DNA from 3 places in the Streptomyces sp. NRRL B-3229 genome. Region 3 is predicted to be linked to each of the others. Evidence: riboswitches for the same ligand, from Rfam matches in the RefSeq annotation. Region 3 holds a riboswitch; each other region holds the start of a gene.
What was found. A riboswitch is a leader RNA that binds a small molecule or an ion and turns the genes downstream of it on or off. The one in region 3 is predicted to bind thiamine pyrophosphate.
Positions count from the first base shown of each region.

Region 1: it holds a riboswitch for thiamine pyrophosphate, as region 3 does, so the genes downstream of both, IF54_RS0107350 (thiamine ABC transporter substrate-binding protein) here and thiC (phosphomethylpyrimidine synthase ThiC) in region 3, are expected to answer to the same signal.
Region 2: it holds a riboswitch for thiamine pyrophosphate, as region 3 does, so the genes downstream of both, thiO (glycine oxidase ThiO) here and thiC (phosphomethylpyrimidine synthase ThiC) in region 3, are expected to answer to the same signal.

Region 1 is NZ_JOGP01000004.1:125,579-131,926, forward strand. Features, by position in the region: gene IF54_RS0107335 (maleylpyruvate isomerase family mycothiol-dependent enzyme) at 1-556, opposite strand, end outside; gene IF54_RS0107340 (ABC transporter ATP-binding protein) at 665-1,687, opposite strand; gene IF54_RS0107345 (ABC transporter permease) at 1,687-3,288, opposite strand; gene IF54_RS0107350 (thiamine ABC transporter substrate-binding protein) at 3,321-4,394, opposite strand; TPP riboswitch at 4,391-4,498, opposite strand; gene rlmN (23S rRNA (adenine(2503)-C(2))-methyltransferase RlmN) at 4,522-5,628, opposite strand; gene IF54_RS0107360 (cadmium resistance transporter) at 5,824-6,303, opposite strand.
Region 2 is NZ_JOGP01000008.1:410,815-417,162, forward strand. Features, by position in the region: gene IF54_RS0116130 (Rv2175c family DNA-binding protein) at 1-345, opposite strand, end outside; gene IF54_RS0116135 (NAD(P)/FAD-dependent oxidoreductase) at 485-1,699, opposite strand; gene IF54_RS0116140 (hypothetical protein) at 1,732-2,082, opposite strand; TPP riboswitch at 2,135-2,247, shown strand; gene thiO (glycine oxidase ThiO) at 2,245-3,402, shown strand; gene thiS (sulfur carrier protein ThiS) at 3,399-3,599, shown strand; gene IF54_RS0116155 (thiazole synthase) at 3,603-4,397, shown strand; gene pknB (Stk1 family PASTA domain-containing Ser/Thr kinase) at 4,567-6,348, shown strand, end outside.
Region 3 is NZ_JOGP01000009.1:190,673-197,020, reverse strand. Features, by position in the region: gene IF54_RS0117265 (IclR family transcriptional regulator) at 295-1,089, shown strand; gene IF54_RS0117260 (SsgA family sporulation/cell division regulator) at 1,189-1,626, shown strand; partial or broken gene IF54_RS39640 (YibE/F family protein) at 1,829-3,322, opposite strand; TPP riboswitch at 3,934-4,123, shown strand; gene thiC (phosphomethylpyrimidine synthase ThiC) at 4,116-5,963, shown strand; gene IF54_RS0117245 (DUF4240 domain-containing protein) at 5,903-6,334, opposite strand.

The DNA.
Region 1 (6,348 bases), on a different contig from region 3:
GATGGATGCTGCGCCCCGGGCCCCGCAGCTCCCGAGACTCGTCGTCCGGCATGGTCCGCTGCGCGAACGCCACGATCTGTAGCCACTCGTCGATGGCGTCGGCGGCGATCTCCGGGGCGACCTCGTAGGGCCGACCGGCGGCGAGCGTGGCGTCGGCGCGGTGGACGGTCAGCTCGTGGACCATCCGCCGGGCCCAGAACCCGGAGCTCGGAACCCCGGCCCAGGACCACACCTCGGTGTCCGGCCCGGCCTCCCGCAGTGTGGCGACGAGTGCGTCACCGGTCTCGGCGAGCCACGCGTCGAGGTCACCCGCGTCCTCGGGCCCCTCCCCCAACGGCACCTGGTCCTCGGGCACTTCCTCCCGGGCCCGGGTCCGCACCATCAGCTCCGCCCAGCGCAGGGCACCCCCGGTGTGCCGCACCAGCCGCTCCAAGGACCAGTCCGGACACGTCGGCACGGTCACCGACAGATCGGCCCCGGAGGTCACCACGGCCCGCAACAGACCCACCTGGTGGGCGATCTCGTCGCAGTAGCGGTCGTGTGCGAGCAGCGTCATGCCGGGCACCCTATGTCCGCTCGCGCGGGCCGTGCGCGACAATTTCAGCCGCGTCGGCCCGGCACGACGGCTCCGGCCACCTGGACCCAGCACACCGATCGGCCAGGTTCACCCCAGCACGACGATCTCCCCCGCGTCGAAGCCCACCCCCACCGCGTCCCCGACCTCCGGCGCCTCGCGCAGGGCGCACGCGGCCTCCAATCGGGGTCCGTCGTCCGTGGGTTGCAGGTGCACGGCGACATGGGTGCCCTTGAAGGTGCGTGCGGCGACCGTGCAGGGGAGCCCCTCGTCGGCCGGCACCAGTCGCACACCCGCGGGCCGCACCAGCACGCTCCGGACTCCCTGCGCGGCCCCTGGCGGCACCGGGACCTTGCCCCACACCGTGTCCGCCGCCTCGCCGGTCACGGTCCCCTCCACCACGTTCTCGAAGCCGAGGAAACGGGCCACGAACTCGTCCACCGGCCGCTGCCACACCTCGAGCGGCGTACCGGACTGGGCGATCCGCCCGTCCCGCATCACCACCACCCGGTCGGCGAGGGCGAAGGCCTCGCTCTGGTCGTGGGTGACCGCGAGCACCGTGGTGCCCAACCGCCCGAACAGCTCGCGCAGTTCGACGACGAGCCGCTCCCGCAGCGAACGGTCCAGCTGCCCGAGCGGCTCGTCGAGCATCAGCAGCCGGGGCCGGGGGGCGAGCGCCCGGGCCAGCGCGACCCGCTGCTGCTCACCGCCGGAGAGCGAGGCGACGGCCCGGCGGGAGGCGCCCGGCAGACCGACGAGGTCGAGCAACTCCCGTACGCGCTCGCCCTGCTGGGCCTTCGGGACGTCATGCATCCGGAGTCCGAAGGCCACGTTGGCGCCCACGTCCCGCTGCGGGAACAGCTGGTGGTCCTGGAACATCAGCCCCACCCCGCGCCGGTGCGCGGGCACCCCGGCCTGGTCCCGCCCGTCGAGCAACACCCGCCCCGCGTCGAGCGGTTGCAGGCCGGCCACCGCCCGCAGCAACGTCGACTTGCCGCTGCCGCTCGGTCCCAGCACGCACACGACCTCGTGCTCGGCGACCTCGAGCCCGACCCCGTCGAGCACGGCCCGCCCGCCGAACCGTACCGTCGCGTCCGCAAGGCTCAGCAGCATCAGAACTCCCCGGTCCGGTCGGTCCGCAGCCGTTCGAGGACCAGCAGCGCCACCGCGCACACGATCATCAGGATGGTCGAAAGGGCCATCGCCTGGCCGTAGTTGAGGTCACCGGCGCGGCCCAGCAGCCGGGCCACGGCGACCGGCAGCGTCGGGTTGTCGGGCCGGGCGATGAAGACGGTCGCCCCGAACTCGCCCAGCGACACGGCGAACGCGAACCCCGCCGCGATCAGCAGCGCCCGCCGCACCATGGGCAGGTCGACCTCCCGCCACACCCGCCAGGGCGAGGCCCCGAGCACGGCCGCCGCCTCCCGCAGCCGGTGGTCCACGGCCCGCAGCACGGGCAGCATGGTCCGGACGACGAACGGCACCCCGACCAGCGCCTGCGCGAGCGGCACCAGGATCCAGGACTGTCTGAGGTCCAGCGGCGGCTCGTCGAGGGAGATCAGGAACCCGAAGCCGACGGTCACCGCGGACACCCCGAGCGGCAGCATCAGCAGCGCGTCGAAGCCCCGTACCCACCGCCCCGCGTCCCGTCGCGTCAGGGCGGCCGCCGCGAGCCCTCCGATCAGCACCGCGATGGCGGTCGCGGCGAGGGCGTACTCCAGCGAGTTCCCGATCGCCTCGATCGGCGCGACGAGGAAGACCCCGCCGTCGCTGTGGGTCAGCGCCCGGTAGTAGCCGAAGTCGGGTGCGCCGAGGGAGCGTTGCACCAGCACGGCGAGCGGCAGGACCAGGAGGACGGCGACGACCGCGAGGACCCCGGCCAGCAGCCCCCACTCCCCTGCGCCGCGCGGGCGCCGGGCGGTGACGGACGCGTCCACGAGCCGGAGCGCGCTCTCCCTGCGCCGTACGGTCCACGCGTGCAGGGCGAGGACCGCGCCCACGGCCACGAACTGGATGATCGTCAGCACGGCGGCCGTGGAGAGGTCGAAGATCTCGGAGGTCTGGCGGTAGATCTCGACTTCGAGGGTGGAGAAGGTCGGGCCGCCGAGGATCTGGACCACACCGAAGGAGGTGAAGGTGAACAGGAAGACCATCAGCGCGGCGGCGGCCACGGCGGGCCCGAGCGCGGGGAGGGTGACCTTGCGCCAGGCGGTGAGCCGGGAGGCGCCCAGCATCCGCGCGGCCTCCTCCTGCCGGGGGTCCAACTGCGCCCACAGTCCACCCACGGTCCGTACGACGACCGCGTAGTTGAAGAAGACGTGCGCGAGCAGGATCGCCCACACCGTGGTGTCCAGCCGTACGCCCCACCACTCGTCCAGCAGCCCGCCCCGGCCGACCAGCGCCAGGAACGCCGTACCGACCACGACCGTCGGCAGCACGAAGGGCACGGTGACCACGGCCCGCAGGATCTGCTTGCCGGGGAAGTCGAAGCGCGCGAAGACGTATGCGCCGGGGAGCGCGACCAGCAGCGTGAGCGCGGTGGAGACGAGCGCCTGCCAGGTGGTGAACCACAGGACGTGCCGGATGTCCGGCTGGCCGAGGACGTCGGTGATCCGGCCGAACTGCCAGTTCCCGTCCGTGTCGAGGCCACGCTTGACGATCGCGGCGACAGGCCAGGCGAAGAAGACGGCGAAGAACGCGACGGGCGCGGCCATCAGGCCGAGCCGTGCCGCCGCGCCCCTACGGCTCACTTGAGGACGAGCGAGGTCCACGACTTGACCCAGTCGTCACGGTGTTCGGCGATCTTGGCCGGGTCCATGGTCTCGGGATCCTTGGCCTGCGGACCGTACTTCGTGAACTCGGCCGGCACCTGGGCGCCCTGCACCACCGGGTAGACGAACATGTTGAGCGGCATGTCCTGCTGGAACTCCTTGGTGAGCAGGAAGTCCAGGAACGCCTTGCCGCCCTTGGTGTTCTTGGCGTTGCTGAGCAGCCCCGCGTACTCGATCTGCCGGAAGCAGGTACCGTCGGCGACCCCGGTGGGCGCGGTGGCCGGCTTCGGGTCGGCGTAGATCACCTCGGCGGGCGGCGAGGAGGCGTAGGAGACGACGAGCGGCCGGTCGGCCTTGGCCTTCTTGCCGCCGGCCGACCCGGAGAACTCCTCGTTGTAGGCCTGCTCCCAGCCGTCGACGACCTTGACGCCGTTGGCCTTGAGCTTCTTCCAGTAGCCCTGCCAGCCGGCGTCCCCGTACTTCGCGGCGGACCCGAGAAGGAAGCCGAGGCCCGGCGAGGAGGTGGAGGCGTTCTCCGTGACGAGGAGGTTCTTGTAGGCGGGCTTGATCAGATCGTCGTACGACATTGGCGGCTGGAGCTTGTGCTTGCTGAACCACGCCTTGTCGTAGTTGACGCAGATGTCGCCGGTGTCGATGGGCGTGACCTTGTCCCCGTCGACGCGGTACCCGGCCTGGATGGTGCCGGCGCCCTTCGCCTCGTACGACTGGAAGAGGCCGTTGTCGAGCGCGCGGGAGAGCAGGGTGTTGTCGACGCCGAAGAAGACGTCTCCCTGCGGGTTGTCCTTGGTGAGGATGGCCTTGTTGACGGCCTGCCCGGCGTCGCCGTCCTCCAGGACCTTCACCTTGTAGCCGGACTTCTTCTCGAAGTCGGCGAGGACGCCCTTGGAGACGGCCCAGGAGTCGTGGCTGACGAGGGTGACGGTCTTGGAGCCGGTGCTGCCGGAGTCGGAGGAGGACGAGGACCCGCACGCGGACAGCGTGACGAGACCGAGGCCGACGACGGCAGCGAAAAGCTTCTTGTTGTTCACGGTGATGACCGAACTTCCTACCCAGAATGACCTGGGCGAGGTTCAGAGGGTCTGCGGCCCGATTGCCGCACTCTCAGCGCTGTGGCGCTCCCCTGTCGGATATGAAGGTGTACGTACAGTCGCCAGACTACCGCTCGGTGGCCGCGAGCTGGCCACAGGCCCCGTCGATCTCCTGGCCACGGGTGTCCCGGACGGTCACCGGCACGCCGTGCGCGGCGATGGCCTCGACGAAGGCCTTCTCGTCCTCGGGCCGCGAGGCGGTCCACTTGGAGCCCGGGGTCGGGTTCAGCGGAATCAGGTTCACGTGCACGGGCTTGCCCCTGAGCAGCCGCCCGAGCCGGTCACCACGCCAGGCCTGGTCGTTGATGTCCCGGATGAGGGCGTACTCGATGGAGAGCCGGCGCCCGCTCTTCTCGACGTACTCGAACCCGGCGTCGAGGACCTCGCGCACCTTCCACCGCGTGTTCACGGGGACGAGGGTGTCGCGCAGCTCGTCGTCAGGAGCGTGCAGGGAGATGGCGAGCCGGCACTTGAACCCTTCGTCGGCGAACCGGTGAATGGCGGGCACGAGCCCCACGGTGGACACGGTGATGCCGCGCTGCGAGAGTCCGAGCCCGTCGGGGGCGGGGTCGGTGAGCGCGCGGATGGACTGCGTCACCCGCTTGTAGTTGGCGAGCGGCTCGCCCATGCCCATGAAGACGATGTTGGAGAGCCGCGCGGGTCCGCCCGGCACCTCCCCGTCCCGGAGCGCCCGCATCCCGTCGACGATCTGGTGCACGATCTCGGCGGTGGACAGGTTCCGGTCAAGACCCGCCTGGCCGGTGGCGCAGAAGGGACAGTTCATCCCGCAGCCGGCCTGCGAGCTGATGCACATGGTCACCCGGTCCGGGTACCGCATCAGCACCGACTCCACGAGCGTCCCGTCGAACAGCCGCCACAGCGTCTTGCGCGTGGTCCCCTGGTCGGTCGACAGATGCCGTACGACGGTCATGAGCTCCGGAAGCAGCGCCTCCTGGAGCTTCTCGCGCGAACCGGCGGGGATGTCGGTCCACTCCGCGGGGTCGTGCGCGTACCGCGCGAAGTAGTGCTGCGAGAGCTGCTTGGCTCGAAAAGGCTTCTCCCCGATCCCGGCCACCACCTCCTTGCGCTCGGCAGGAGTGAGGTCAGCGAGATGCCGCGGCGGCTTCTTGGCTCCGCGGGGGGCGACGAAAGTGAGTTCTCCGGGCTTCGGCATAACCCGTCCAGTGTCGCAGATCCTCGCCCGGTACCCGGGCCGGACCGGGGTGGGGGTGGTCACCCGTGGGTACCGACTGTCGACGTTGGCCGACTTCGGACGGCCCAGAGATAGTGCGGGATTACGCGTTGGCCCGGCTCGGCAACTGCGAGACGGATGCAGGCATGGCCGACGACAGGATCGTCGCCGACCGGATCATCCTCGGCCTGAGGACGCTGCGTGATCACCTCGACTGCTCTGTGCAGGAAGCCCTCGACGGCTACGTCGCACGCTACGAGGTGCTGCGACCCAAGGGACGTAGACACCGATGTTGTCGCCGCCGTTGGCGAAGGTCACCGCGGCCACCTCCAGTGGCTTGGGACCGCCTTCCCTCGCATCCTCCTCGTCGTCCTCCCCGCGGTGGCGCCATGCCTGCCACGCGGCCTTGATGCCGAGAGCCAGCGGAAGCAGGCCCAGGTAAGGAATCGCGCTCTCCGGCAGGAACGTCGCGCCGAACGCGGCGGCGACGGAGACGGCGAGGATCGCTACGAACCCGAGGTACTGGCCGACAACCACACGGCGTGTCGACCCGCGGTGTCCGGCACCCTGAGCGAAGAACAGCGCCAGGACCAGGATGTCGTCGATATTGGTGACGGCGAACAGCCCGGCTGCCTGACCGATGATGCCCAGGCCCACCCCTGGACCGTCCTTCCCGTCGATGCGTACGGGTGACCGTATCCG
Region 2 (6,348 bases), on a different contig from region 3:
CTTCACCTCCGTGCCGCGATTCTCGCTCAGGGCCTGCGCGGGGGTGCCGGGCAGGCTCTCGTCGGGGGTGAAGAGCCACTCCAGCATCTCTTCGTCGGTGAAGCCGTCGTCCCTCAGGAGCGTCAGGGTCCCGGCCAGCCCCTTGACCACCTTCTGCTCGGCCCCGTCGATGAAGGCGGCGGGGACGTGCAGCGCGCGGTTCTCGCCACGGCGTACGGCGATGAGCTGGCCCTCCTTGACCAGCTGCCGCACCCGCGTCACCTCGACGTCGAGCAGCTCCGCGATGTCGGGGAGGGTGAGCCAGGCGGGGACGAGTGCATCGATCTTTGCGTCAATCTCGGTCACGGGATTAAGCGTGCCATCCCGCACTGACAGTCGGAAGCCGGGGCGCCTCCGGCGGGGGACACAGGGCGAGATGCCGGGTGCCACCGAGAGCTCCCGAACGAGCTCCCGCCCCCTCCCGGGCCGGGGTCCGGCAGGCCGGCTACCTCGCCGCCGCCTTCAGCGGCCTCGCCGGGTCCGCCAGCAGGTCCGGGTCCATCTCGGTGCCCGCGTCGATCAGGCGGCGGCCCTGCGCCAGGTCGCGGGGGCGGCCGACCGCCAGGAGGGCGACCAGGCGGTTGTCCCTGAGCCAGCACACCGACCAGGCGGGGCCGGACGGCTCACCGCGCCACAGGGTCGTGTCGGCGGACGTGTGGTGGCCGGCGTACTGCACGAAGCGGCCGAACTGCTCGGACCAGAAGTACGGGACCGGGTCGTAGACCGCGGAGGTCTCGCCCAGGACGGCCGCGGCGACCGTGCGAGGTCCCTGAAGGGCGTTGTCCCAGTGGTGGACCATCAGCCGTTCGCCGTAGCGCCGCGAGGGGAAGGAGGCGCAGTCGCCGACCGCGTAGACGTCCGGCGCGGAGGTGTGCAGCCGTTCGTCGGCGACGACCTCGCCGTGCGCGCCGAGCTCGATGCCGGAACCGGCGAGCCAGGCCGTGGCGGGCCTGGCGCCGATACCGACCACGACCGCGCCCGCGGGCACCCGGGATCCGTCGTCCAGGACGACCTCGCCGGGCTCGACGCGCACCACGCGCGCGTGGGTGCGCAGATCGGCGCCCGCGTCGGCGTACCAGGACGTCATCGGGGCGGCCACCTCCGCGGGCAGCGCGCCGGCGAGCGGCCGGTCGGCGGCTTCCACGACCGTGACCGCGCAGCCCGCCTCGCGCGCGGCGGTGGCGAACTCGGCGCCGATCCAGCCCGCGCCGACGACCACGATGTCGTGCTGCCGGGCGAGCACCGGGCGCAGGCGTTCGGCGTCGTCCAGGGTGCGCAGCAGATGCACGCCGGGCACGCCCTCGGTGCCGGGCAGCCGGATCGGCTCGGCGCCGGTGGCGAGGACCAGGACGTCGTACGGCACGGGCCCGGCCTCGGTGTCCAGCTCGTGCGCGTCCGGGCGCACGCCCAGCGCCTCGCGGCCGAGCCGCAGTTCGATGCCGAGGGCCTCGAAGTCCACGTCGAAGGCGGAGCCCTCGGCCTTGCCCAGCAGGACCGCCTTGGAGAGCGGCGGTCGGTCGTAGGGCTGGTGGGGCTCCGCGCCGATCACCGTGACGGTGCCCTGGAAGCCCCGTTCGCGCAGGGCGACCGCGGTCTGCACGCCGGCCATGCCCGCCCCGACCACGACCACCCGCTGCTGCGCCTGTGTCTGCTCGGTCATTTGATCACCCTAGCCACCTGACGTTCAGTCAGTCAGGAGTCGTGCCGAGTGAGCTGCTCCACAATGCTGGTCCCGCTGCCGGACTGCGACTCCCACTGCCAAGTCTCCTCCAGCCGCACCCTGCCGTCGGGCAGGTCGACGACCATGGAGACGCAGTGGCCGGAGGACGTCGTCCCGTCGTGCTTGAGCTGGACGTAGCGGAAGTCGAGGCGGTCTCCCGCGCGCGTGCCGACCAGATGCCCGCGGACCACGTCACCGCCGGCGTACTCGGCCCAGATCTCCCCGTCCTTCTCGTGGTACGTGAACCGGGTGCCGGTGCCCACCTGACCTGGGGCCTGGTCGGCGACCGGGGCGAGGACGAGGTTGTCGAGCGAGCGTGCCACGGAGAGAGGCTCCCTTACTGAGACGTACGGGGTCGGGCTAGGGTGGCCAACGTAGAGCACTCGCGGGAGCCCGGACGCACCGGGCTGAGAGGGAGGCTGGCCGGCCTCCGACCGTACGAACCTGATCCGGGTCATGCCGGCGAAGGGAGGGGCTGGACGCCCATGTCCTCACGTACGTCAGACGTCCTCGTCGTCGGGGGCGGCATCATCGGCCTGGTCACGGCCTGGCGGGCCGCGCAGCGCGGTCTCCGCACGGCCGTGGCGGACCCGGAACCGGGCGGCGGGGCCGCCCAGGTGGCCGCCGGGATGCTGGCCGCGGTCACCGAACTGCACTACGGCGAGCAGACACTGCTCGGCCTGAACCTCGCCTCGGCCCACCGCTACCCCGACTTCGCGGCCGAGCTCACCGAGCTGACCGGCCACGACCTCGGCTACCGCAGGTGCGGCACGCTGGCCGTGGCCCTGGACGCCGACGACCGCGCCCATCTGCGCGAACTGCACGCGCTCCAGCGGCAGTCGGGCCTGGAGTCGGAGTGGCTGTCGGGGCGCGAGTGCCGCCGCCTGGAGCCGATGCTCGCACCGGGGGTGCGGGGCGGGCTGCGGGTGGACGGTGACCACCAGATCGATCCGCGCCGCCTCACGCGCGCGTTGCTGGCCGCGTGCGAGCGGGCCGGTGTGGTGTTCCACCGCGTGTGGGCGGAGCGCCTGCGGATCGTCCGGGACCGGGCCGCCGGGATCACCACGACGGACGGCGGCGCACTGGACGCGGGCCAGGTCGTGCTCGCCGCCGGGAGCCTGAGCGGCCGTCTGGACGGGGTCCCCGAGGCCGTCCTGCCCCCGGTGCGGCCGGTGAAGGGCCAGGTGCTGCGCCTGACCGTGCCACCCCGGTACGCGCCCTTCCTGAGCCGTACCGTGCGGGCCGTCGTGCGCGGCAGCCATGTCTACCTCGTGCCGCGCGAGAACGGCGAGCTGGTGATCGGCGCGACCAGCGAGGAGCTGGGCTGGGACACCACGGTGACCGCGGGCGGGGTGTACGAACTGCTGCGGGACGCGCACGAACTGGTCCCCGGCATCACCGAGCTGCCGCTGACGGAGACCCGCGCGGGACTGCGCCCGGGCTCCCCCGACAACGCTCCCCTGCTCGGCCCGACGGACCTGCCCGGCCTGCTGCTCGCCACCGGGCACTACCGCAACGGCGTGCTGCTGACCCCGGTCACCGGGGACGCGATGGCCCATGTCCTTGCGACCGGTGAACTCCCGGAGGTGGCCCGTCCGTTCACCCCGGGTCGGTTCCTTCGGCGGGTGGAGCAGCCGGCATGAACATCTCCGTCAACGGGGAGCCGCGCCGGTTCGCTCCCGGTACGGCTCTCGACACCGTCGTACGGGCCCTGACCGCGGCGCCCTCCGGGGTCGCCGCCGCGGTCAACGAGACCGTCGTGCCGCGCACGCAGTGGCCCTCGACGCCCCTCGCCGAGGGTGACCGCGTGGAAGTCCTCACCGCCGTCCAAGGAGGCTGACCCATGGCCGACGATCCCTTCGTCATCGGCGGTACGCCGTTCTCGTCCCGGCTGATCATGGGCACGGGCGGGGCGCCCAGCCTGGACGTCCTGGAGCGGGCGCTGGTCGCCTCCGGGACCGAGCTCACGACGGTCGCGATGCGGCGGGTGAATCCGTCGGTGCACGGCTCCGTGCTGTCCGTCCTGGAGCGGCTCGGCATCCGGGTGCTGCCCAACACGGCGGGCTGCTTCACGGCCGGCGAGGCCGTCCTCACGGCCCGTCTCGCGCGCGAGGCGCTCGGCACCGACCTGATCAAGCTGGAGGTCATCGCCGACGAGCGGACCCTGCTCCCGGACGGCGTGGAGCTGCTGGACGCGGCGGAGACCCTGGTCGACGACGGCTTCACGGTGCTGCCGTACACGAACGACGACCCGGTGCTGGCGCGCCGGCTGGAGGACGTGGGCTGCGCGGCGATCATGCCGCTGGGCTCCCCGATCGGCTCCGGGCTCGGCATCCGCAACCCGCACAACTTCCAGCTGATCGTCGAGCACGCGCGGGTGCCGGTGATCCTGGACGCGGGGGCGGGTACGGCGTCCGACGCGGCCCTGGCGATGGAGCTGGGGTGCGCGGGGGTGATGCTCGCCTCGGCGGTGACACGGGCGCAGGAGCCGGAACTGATGGCGCAGGCGATGCGGCACGGGGTGGAGGCGGGCCGGCTGGCGTACCGGGCGGGGCGGATCCCCCGTCGGCACTTCGCGGAGGCGTCGTCCCCGGCGGAGGGCCTGGCCGCACTGGACCCGGAGCGGCCGGCCTTCTGAAGCGGATCCGGAGGTCCCGGCAGCTGAACCGACCCGGACCGCCCGGCTCTGAACATACGTTCGACCCCGGACTCGGGCAGGTGCGACCTCCGTCACAGCTCGGCTCCAGTACCGCTCCTGTTCCGGCCGAACCGGATCGGCTGTCAGCCGTGGCTCGTAGACTCGCTGCGTGGATACGACCCTTCAGGACCCGCTGGTCGGGCAGGTGCTCGACGGCCGCTACCGCGTGGACGCGCGGATCGCGGTCGGCGGGATGGCCACGGTCTACCGTGCCCTGGACACCCGTCTGGACCGCGTGCTCGCGCTCAAGGTGATGCACCCCGCGCTCGCGGCGGACGGGATTTTCGTCGAGCGGTTCATCCGGGAGGCCAAGTCCGTCGCCCGACTGGCCCACCCCAACGTGGTGCAGGTCTTCGACCAGGGCACCGACGGGTCGTACGTCTATCTCGCCATGGAGTACGTGGCCGGCTGCACCCTGCGTGACGTGCTGCGCGAGCGCGGGGCGCTGCAACCGCGCGCCGCCCTGGACATCCTGGAGCCGGTCCTGGCCGCGCTCGGCGCCGCGCACCGCGCCGGGTTCGTGCACCGGGACATGAAGCCGGAGAACGTCCTCATAGGGGACGACGGCCGGGTCAAGGTCGCCGACTTCGGGCTCGTACGGTCCGTGAACAACGTGACCAGCAGCTCCGGAGCGGTCCTCGGCACCGTCTCCTACCTGTCACCGGAACAGATCGACCGGCCCCACACCGCCGACGCCCGCGTCGACGTCTACGCCTGCGGTGTCGTCCTGTACGAGATGCTGACCGGCAGCCAGCCGCACGAGGGAGAATCCCCCGCGATAGTGCTCTACAAGCACCTCCACGAGGACGTTCCGCCCCCGTCGGCCGTGGTCCCGGGGCTGCCGTACGAACTGGACGCGCTGGTGGCCTCGGCCACCGCCCGCACCCCGGAGCTGCGCCCGTACGACGCGGTGGCGCTGCTCGCGCAGACCCGTGAGGCGCACGGCAGGCTGAGCGACGCCCAGCTGGACATGGTGCCCCCGCAGGCGCTCCCGTCGGAGTACACCGGCGCCGAGAACCGTACGAGCGTGATCCCGCGCTCCCTGACCGTGCCCCGGCTGCTCCCGGTCAACGAGGACGAGCCGGTCCACCACCGCACCAGCGTCCTGGAGACCCCACCGCCCCCGCCCCGGCGCGGCCGTGCCTCCGGTGGCCGTTCCCGGCGCGGCCCGTTCCTGGTCGTCGCCGCGGTGCTGCTGGCGCTCGGCCTCGGTGCGGGCGTCTGGTACATCAACTCCGGCCAGTTCACCCGGGTCCCGGCCCTGCTGGCCAAGACCGAGGCACAGGCGCGCGACCGCCTCGACGAGGTGGGACTGGAGACCGGCAAGGTCACCTACGCCTACAGCGACACCGTCAAGCGCGGCACCGTGATCAGCACGGACCCGGGTGTGGGCAGCCGCATACGGAACAACGACTCCGTGGCGATCACCGTCTCCAGGGGCCCGCAGACGGTCAAGGTGCCCGATGTGGACGGCGACGCGCTGGGCACGGCGCGCAACCGGCTGAAGGCCGAGGGGCTCCAGCCGGGCATGGTCACCCGGGAGTTCAGCGACGACGTCCCCAGGGGCCTCGTGATCAGCACCGACCCGTCGGGCGGCACCACCCTGCGCACCGGCTCGGCGATCGCCCTCACCGTCAGCAAGGGCGCCCCGGTCGACGTCCCGGACGTCACCGGCGAGGACCTGTCCGACGCGAGGTCCGACCTCGCGGAGGCCGGGCTGAAGGTGAAGATCGCCGACACGCGGGTCAACTCCGAGTACGACGCGGGCCAGGTGGCCCGGCAGAGCCCCGAATCCGGCAGCCAGGCCGCCGAGGGCGACACCGTCACCCTGACGATCTCCAAGGGCCCCGAGATGGTCGAGGTCCCGGACGTCACGGGCGACAGCGTCGAC
Region 3 (6,348 bases):
CTCCCGTGTTCCCCCGCACGGGCCGCCCTCCACGCGCTCCGGGAGTGCCCCTTGGCCACGGTTGACACCGCACCCGCACAGGTCGCCAGCCCACCCGTACGGTTCACCGGCGGGCCGACGACGACTCCGGCACAGCCGAACGCACCGGCCACGCTGCCGACGGCTGCCGCAGCTCAGGCGACGGCCCCCACAGTTCAGCCGACAGCTCCCGCACAGTCGACGGTTTCCGCCCGACGGACGGCCGCGACTCGGTCGGCGGTTGCCTTCGGGCCGTCGGGTCACGAGTCCGCCCCCGTGCAGCGGCGTGCCGCGCCCCCCGTCGAGCAGGCCGAGCAGTCCCACTCCGCGACCCTCATCGGCTCGGTCCAGCGAGCGATGCGTCTGCTCGAATCCGTCGCGGAGCACGAACACGGGGCCCCCGCCAAACAGCTCGCCCGGGAGACCGGGCTGGCGCTTCCCACGGCCTACCACCTGCTGCGCACCCTGGTGCACGAGGGCTATCTGCGCCGCGACAAGGGCTTGTTCTTCCTCGGCGAGGCGGCTGAGCGGCTCAGCAGCAGCGGGGCCCAGCAGAAACGTCGCAGCACTGTGGTCGAGGCGCTCGCGCACTGGCGAGATCTGATCGGAGTTCCGGTCTACTACGCCCAGTACCGGGACGGCGAGATCGAGGTTCTCTGTGTCTCCGACTCCCCGGGCAATCCGGCTGTGGAGGAGTGGGCCGACTTCCGCGAGACCGGGCACGCACACGCCATCGGCCAGTGCCTGCTCGCCCAGCTCGACGAGGCGGCCCGGCGCGACCACCTGGACCGCTATCCGGTGCGGTCCATCACCCCGTACACCGTGCGCGACCACCACAGCCTGCTTCGACGGCTCGAACGGGTCGGCCGGATGCAGCCGGTGATCGAGCGTCAGGAGTACGCGCTGGGGACGGTGTGCGCTGCGATTCCGATCACGTTGGGTAACGCTGCGGCAACGATGGCCCTCTCCCTTCCCGTTCATCAAGCCGACCGGTTGTGGGCCGCCACCCAGCAATTGCAAGAGGAAGTCGGGCTCCGGATGGGTTCGCTCGCGATCTCTATCAGTATCTGAAAACTCACTCCTTGTGATCTGTTGTGTACGTTCAGCAAGATGCCACCAGGGTCAGAGGGATCATTCCCGGCCATACGAAGGCAGATGACGGGGTAGGCGATGCGCGAGTCCGTACAGGCAGAGGTCATGATGAGCTTTCTGGTGTCGGAGGAGCTCTCCTTCCGCATCCCGGTGGAGCTGCGCTACGAGACCGAGGATCCCTACGCAGTCCGGCTGACCTTCCATCTCCCGGGTGATGCCCCGGTCACCTGGGCTTTCGGGCGCGAGCTGCTGATCGACGGAGTGGGGCGGCCCTGCGGGGAGGGCGACGTACGGGTCTCGCCCGCCGGTCCCGACACGCTGGGGGATCTGCTGATCAGGCTTCAGGTCGGTGGCGACCAGGCGTTGTTCCGTTCGTCGACGGCGCCGGTCATCGCTTTTCTCGACCGCACCGACAAGCTGGTGCCATTGGGGCAGGAGGCTGCGATGGCCGATTTCGACGCGCATCTCGACGAGGCGCTGGACCGGATCCTGGCGGAGGAGCAGAGCGCGGGCTGACGCCGGGCGGGCGAGGCGGTCGTGAACTGGGCGGAACGCTTCACCTTCGAGTGGGAGGGCGAAGGAACGCTTCTGCCGACGAGGGCGGCGGCCGATGACGTCTTGAGCGGTGACCCGTTGGTGGAGCCCGACGTGATCTTCCCGGTACGGCGGGAAGCCGCACGCCTGCCTTTGTACGGGTCTGCCGGGCTGTCGGGGTCTCTCAGTGCCTGCGGCGGCGACCCTTCCCGCCACGGGCCGGAGTCGGGCGGGCTTCGGCTGTCCCTGCGCTCACACTTGTCGCCGGTGCGGGTGCCGGTGCCGTAGGTGCGGCCGCGGCCCCCCCTGCCCCTGCCCCCGCTGTTTCCGCCCCCGGCCGGTCGGCCGAGACCACCAGGGCCGCGAGAGCCGTGGTGACCGGAACCGAGGCGACCAGGCCGATCGAGCCGACCAGGGTGCGCACGATCTCCTCCGCCACCAACTCGCTGTTGGCGACAGTGCCCACGCTGGACTGGGCGATCGAGAAGAGCAGCAGCAGCGGCAGTGCGGCACCCGCGTAGGCGAGCACGAGGGTGTTGACGACGGAGGCGATGTGATCGCGGCCGATACGGATACCGGCCCGGTAGAGGCCTCGCCAGCCCATCGCCGGGTTGGCCTCGTGCAGTTCCCACACCGCCGACGTCTGGGTCACCGTCACGTCGTCCAGGACACCGAGCGAGCCGATGATGACGCCGGCGAGAAGCAGACCGCTCATGTCGATCGACGGATACAGCCCGTGGATCAGACCGGTGTTGTCGTCCGTGTTGCCCGTCAGCGCGGCCCAGCCGATGAACTGCGAGCCGAGGACGCCGATCAGCAACAGGGAGATCAGCGTGCCCAGTACCGCCACGGACGTCCGGGCCGACAGACCGTGGCACATGTAGAGGGCGATCAGCATGATGGCGCTGGACCCGACCACCGCCACGACCAGCGGGTTCGAGCCCTGGAGGATCGCGGGCAGCACGAAGAAGTTCAGCAGCAGGAAACTGACGGCCAGGGCGACCAGCGCCATGACACCGCGCAACCGCCCCACGATCACGACGACCAGCGCGAAGATGCCGGCGAGCAGTCCCATCGGGAACCTGCGGTTGACGTCGGCGACCGAGTACTGAAGGTCCCTGGGCGCCGAGGGCTCGTACGCGACCACGACCTTCTCGCCCTCGTGCAGCTGCCGTGACTGGTCCGGCTGGACGATCTCCGTGAAGGTACGGCCCTTGTCGTCGCCGGTGTCGACCCGGATCGTCGCCTTCTTGCAGGTGCCCTTCGCCTGCTGCTCGGCCGAGGAGCCCTCGGCGGTCGAGGTGTCCCCGGTCGGGGTCTCCCCTCCGGCGTTCACCGACTTGCAGCTGACACTCACGACTGTGGTGACCGTGGCCTGCTGGGTCTGCCGGTCGAAACCGACCCCGGTACGTTGGTGCGCCGGGGCGCCACCGGGCCACAGCACCGCGAGTCCGACGACGACAGCCCCGGCGAAGGGGATCAGGATCGCTGCGATGACCTTGCGCAGGTGCTTGGAGACGGGGGTCGCCGGGCCGTGGCTGTGACTGTGGCCGTGAGAGTGACCGCCACCGCCGCCGCCGTTGCCGCCGCCGTTGCCTCCATCGCCTCCGCCGCCGTCCGCGTGGCCGTGCCCGTGGTCGTGTCCGGGCGCGCCGGAATGGTGTCCGTGACCGTCATGGGGGGCGTGGGTGCGGCTGTGGCTGTGGTGCCCCCCGAAGCCCTCTCTTTGGCCGTGCCCGCCCCCGAAGCCCTCGCCCCGGCCGTGACCGCGGTCGCCACCGAAGCCCTCGCCGTGACCTTGCCTGTCCTGGAAACCCTCGCCACGGTCGTGGCCGCCACCGAAGCCTTCGCTGAGGCCGTTGGACCCATACGCGGGGCCAGGCCCCTGCTCCCGGCCGGCCCCCGGCCCGTATCCCTGCGGATAGCCCGGAGCACGCCCAGGACCCGCCTGCCCGGGACTCTGCGCCTGGTCAGGCCCCTGACCAGGCCGCTGGCCAAGCCCCTGGCCAGATCCCTGCCCACGCCCCGGCGCCTGCCCGCGCCCGAAAGCGTCCCAGCCCCCGGAATCGGACGCGCCCATACGACCGTTGGCGTCCGCCGCGTCGCCGCCCGGAGCGCCGCCCGGCCCGCGTCCCGGCCCGTCACCGGGGCCGTTTCCGGAGCCCGGTCGGCGCTGCGGCTCGGGAGGCGGGTACGGAGGCTGATGTGTCGTGGTCACCGCCCGATCATCGCAAGAACGAATGGGGCCCCCTGTTCACCGCGCCCGAATTGACGCTAGCGTGGTGGCACCTTTGTACACGCGGGAGCTCGGAGCACCGGGCTGAGAGGGCGCTGACCTCCGTCCCAGCGATGTTTCACGTGGAACGTCCTCACGCGAGAGTGACGTTCCCCACGAAACGTCGGCAGACGGAAGCCGCTGCGTCGACCGCCGAACCTGTTACCGGGTAATGCCGGCGTAGGGAGTAGGTCTCATGACCATCAAGGACGCACGCACGCCTGCCTCCAACCAGGACGAACCGTCCATTCAGGGTGAAAGCTCGACACAGCACCCCACGCAACCCCCGACGGAGGCCGGGAAGTCCATCGGCTGGCACAAGGCGTACGTCGAGGGCTCGCGCCCCGACCTGCGGGTGCCGGTCCGCCAGGTGCACCTCACCAACGGGCAGTCGGTGACGCTGTACGACACCTCGGGCCCGTACACCGATCCGCTCACCGAGACCGATGTCCGTCGGGGGCTCAACCCGCTCAGGGAGAACTGGATCGTCGCCCGCGGGGACACCGAGGAGTACGCGGGCCGTCCCGTGCGTCCGGAGGACGACGGGATCAAGCACACCTCTCCCCGCGGCGGCAACCTGCGCAACCTCGACGCGGTGTTCCCGGGCCGGCCTCGCCTGCCACGGCGTAGTCGTGACGGCAGCGCGGTCACCCAACTCGCGTACGCCCGCCGGGGGGAGATCACACCGGAGATGGAGTACGTGGCCATCCGGGAGAACGTGGAGCCCGAGGTGGTGCGTGAGGAGATCGCGGCGGGGCGTGCGGTGCTGCCCGCGAACGTCAACCACCCGGAGATCGAGCCGATGATCATCGGCAAGCGGTTCCTGGTGAAGGTCAACGCCAACATCGGCAACTCCGCGGTGACGTCCTCCATCGAGGAGGAGGTCGAGAAGATGACCTGGGCGACCCGTTGGGGCGCCGACACGGTCATGGATCTGTCCACCGGCCGCAACATCCACACCACCCGTGAGTGGGTGCTGCGCAACTCCCCCGTCCCGATCGGCACGGTGCCGCTCTACCAGGCGCTGGAGAAGGTCGACGGCCGGGCCGAGGAGCTGACCTGGGAGATCTACAAGGACACGGTCATCGAGCAGGCCGAGCAGGGCGTGGACTACATGACGGTCCACGCGGGCGTGCGGCTGCCGTACGTACCGCTGACGGCGAACCGCAAGACCGGGATCGTCTCGCGCGGCGGTTCGATCATGGCCGCCTGGTGCCTCGCGCACCACAAGGAGTCGTTCCTCTACGAGAACTTCGAGGAACTGTGCGAGATCCTCGCCGCCTATGACGTCACCTACTCGCTGGGCGACGGTCTGAGGCCGGGATCGATCGCGGACGCCAACGACGAGGCGCAGTTCGCGGAGTTGAGGACGCTCGGGGAACTCAACACGATCGCCAAGCGTTTCAACGTACAGACCATGATCGAGGGCCCGGGACATGTCCCGATGCACAAGATCAAGGAGAACATCGACCTTCAGCAGGAGATCTGCGATGAAGCTCCTTTCTATACGCTCGGTCCGCTGACCACCGACGTCGCTCCTGCGTACGACCACATCACCTCCGGCATCGGCGCGGCGATGATCGCCTGGTGGGGTACGGCGATGCTCTGCTACGTCACGCCCAAGGAGCATCTGGGTCTGCCCAACCGGGAAGACGTCAAGACGGGTGTCATCACCTACAAGATCGCTGCCCACGCGGCGGACCTGGCCAAGGGACATCCCGGGGCGCAGGACTGGGACGACGCCCTGTCCGACGCCCGCTTCGAGTTCCGGTGGGAGGACCAGTTCAACCTCGCCCTGGACCCGGACACGGCTCGTGAGTTCCACGACGAGACCCTCCCGGCGGAGCCGGCCAAGACGGCCCACTTCTGCTCCATGTGCGGACCGAAGTTCTGCTCGATGAAGATCAGCCAGAGCATCAACGAGCGGTTCGGCGGGGCGGCGGCCGAAGGGGCCTCGCCCGAGGAGGTCGCCGAGGGAATGCTTCAGAAATCGAAGGAGTTCGCGGCGAGCGGGAACCGGGTGTACTTGCCGCTGGCGGAGTAGTCCCGCGCCGACAGGACGGTCCGCACCCGCGACTGTGCGGCGTCGCGGGCCGCCCTGTTCGTCGAGTCAGTCGCGCTCCGCGAGGAAGAGTCGTGCCGCCGGGGGAGACGGCGATGCATCTCCTCCAGGTCGTCGAAGTCGAAGTCCCCTCCAGGTGCGTGAGTTCGATGCCCTGCCCGTCGGCCGGCGCAGCCGCCGTCGATCAGACAGGCCGCCGCCCAGGCATCCCAGCGGTACAGAGCGTCGTGCACTTCGTCGAAGCGCTCGGCGTACGCCAGGATCTCCCGTGAGGGGCAGCTGCTGAGGTGGTCCACCAGCGACTCGTCGAAGGACGAGCCCGAGGCGGCCCCGGACGTACGTGCGGATTCGATGAGGGCGGTGGCAG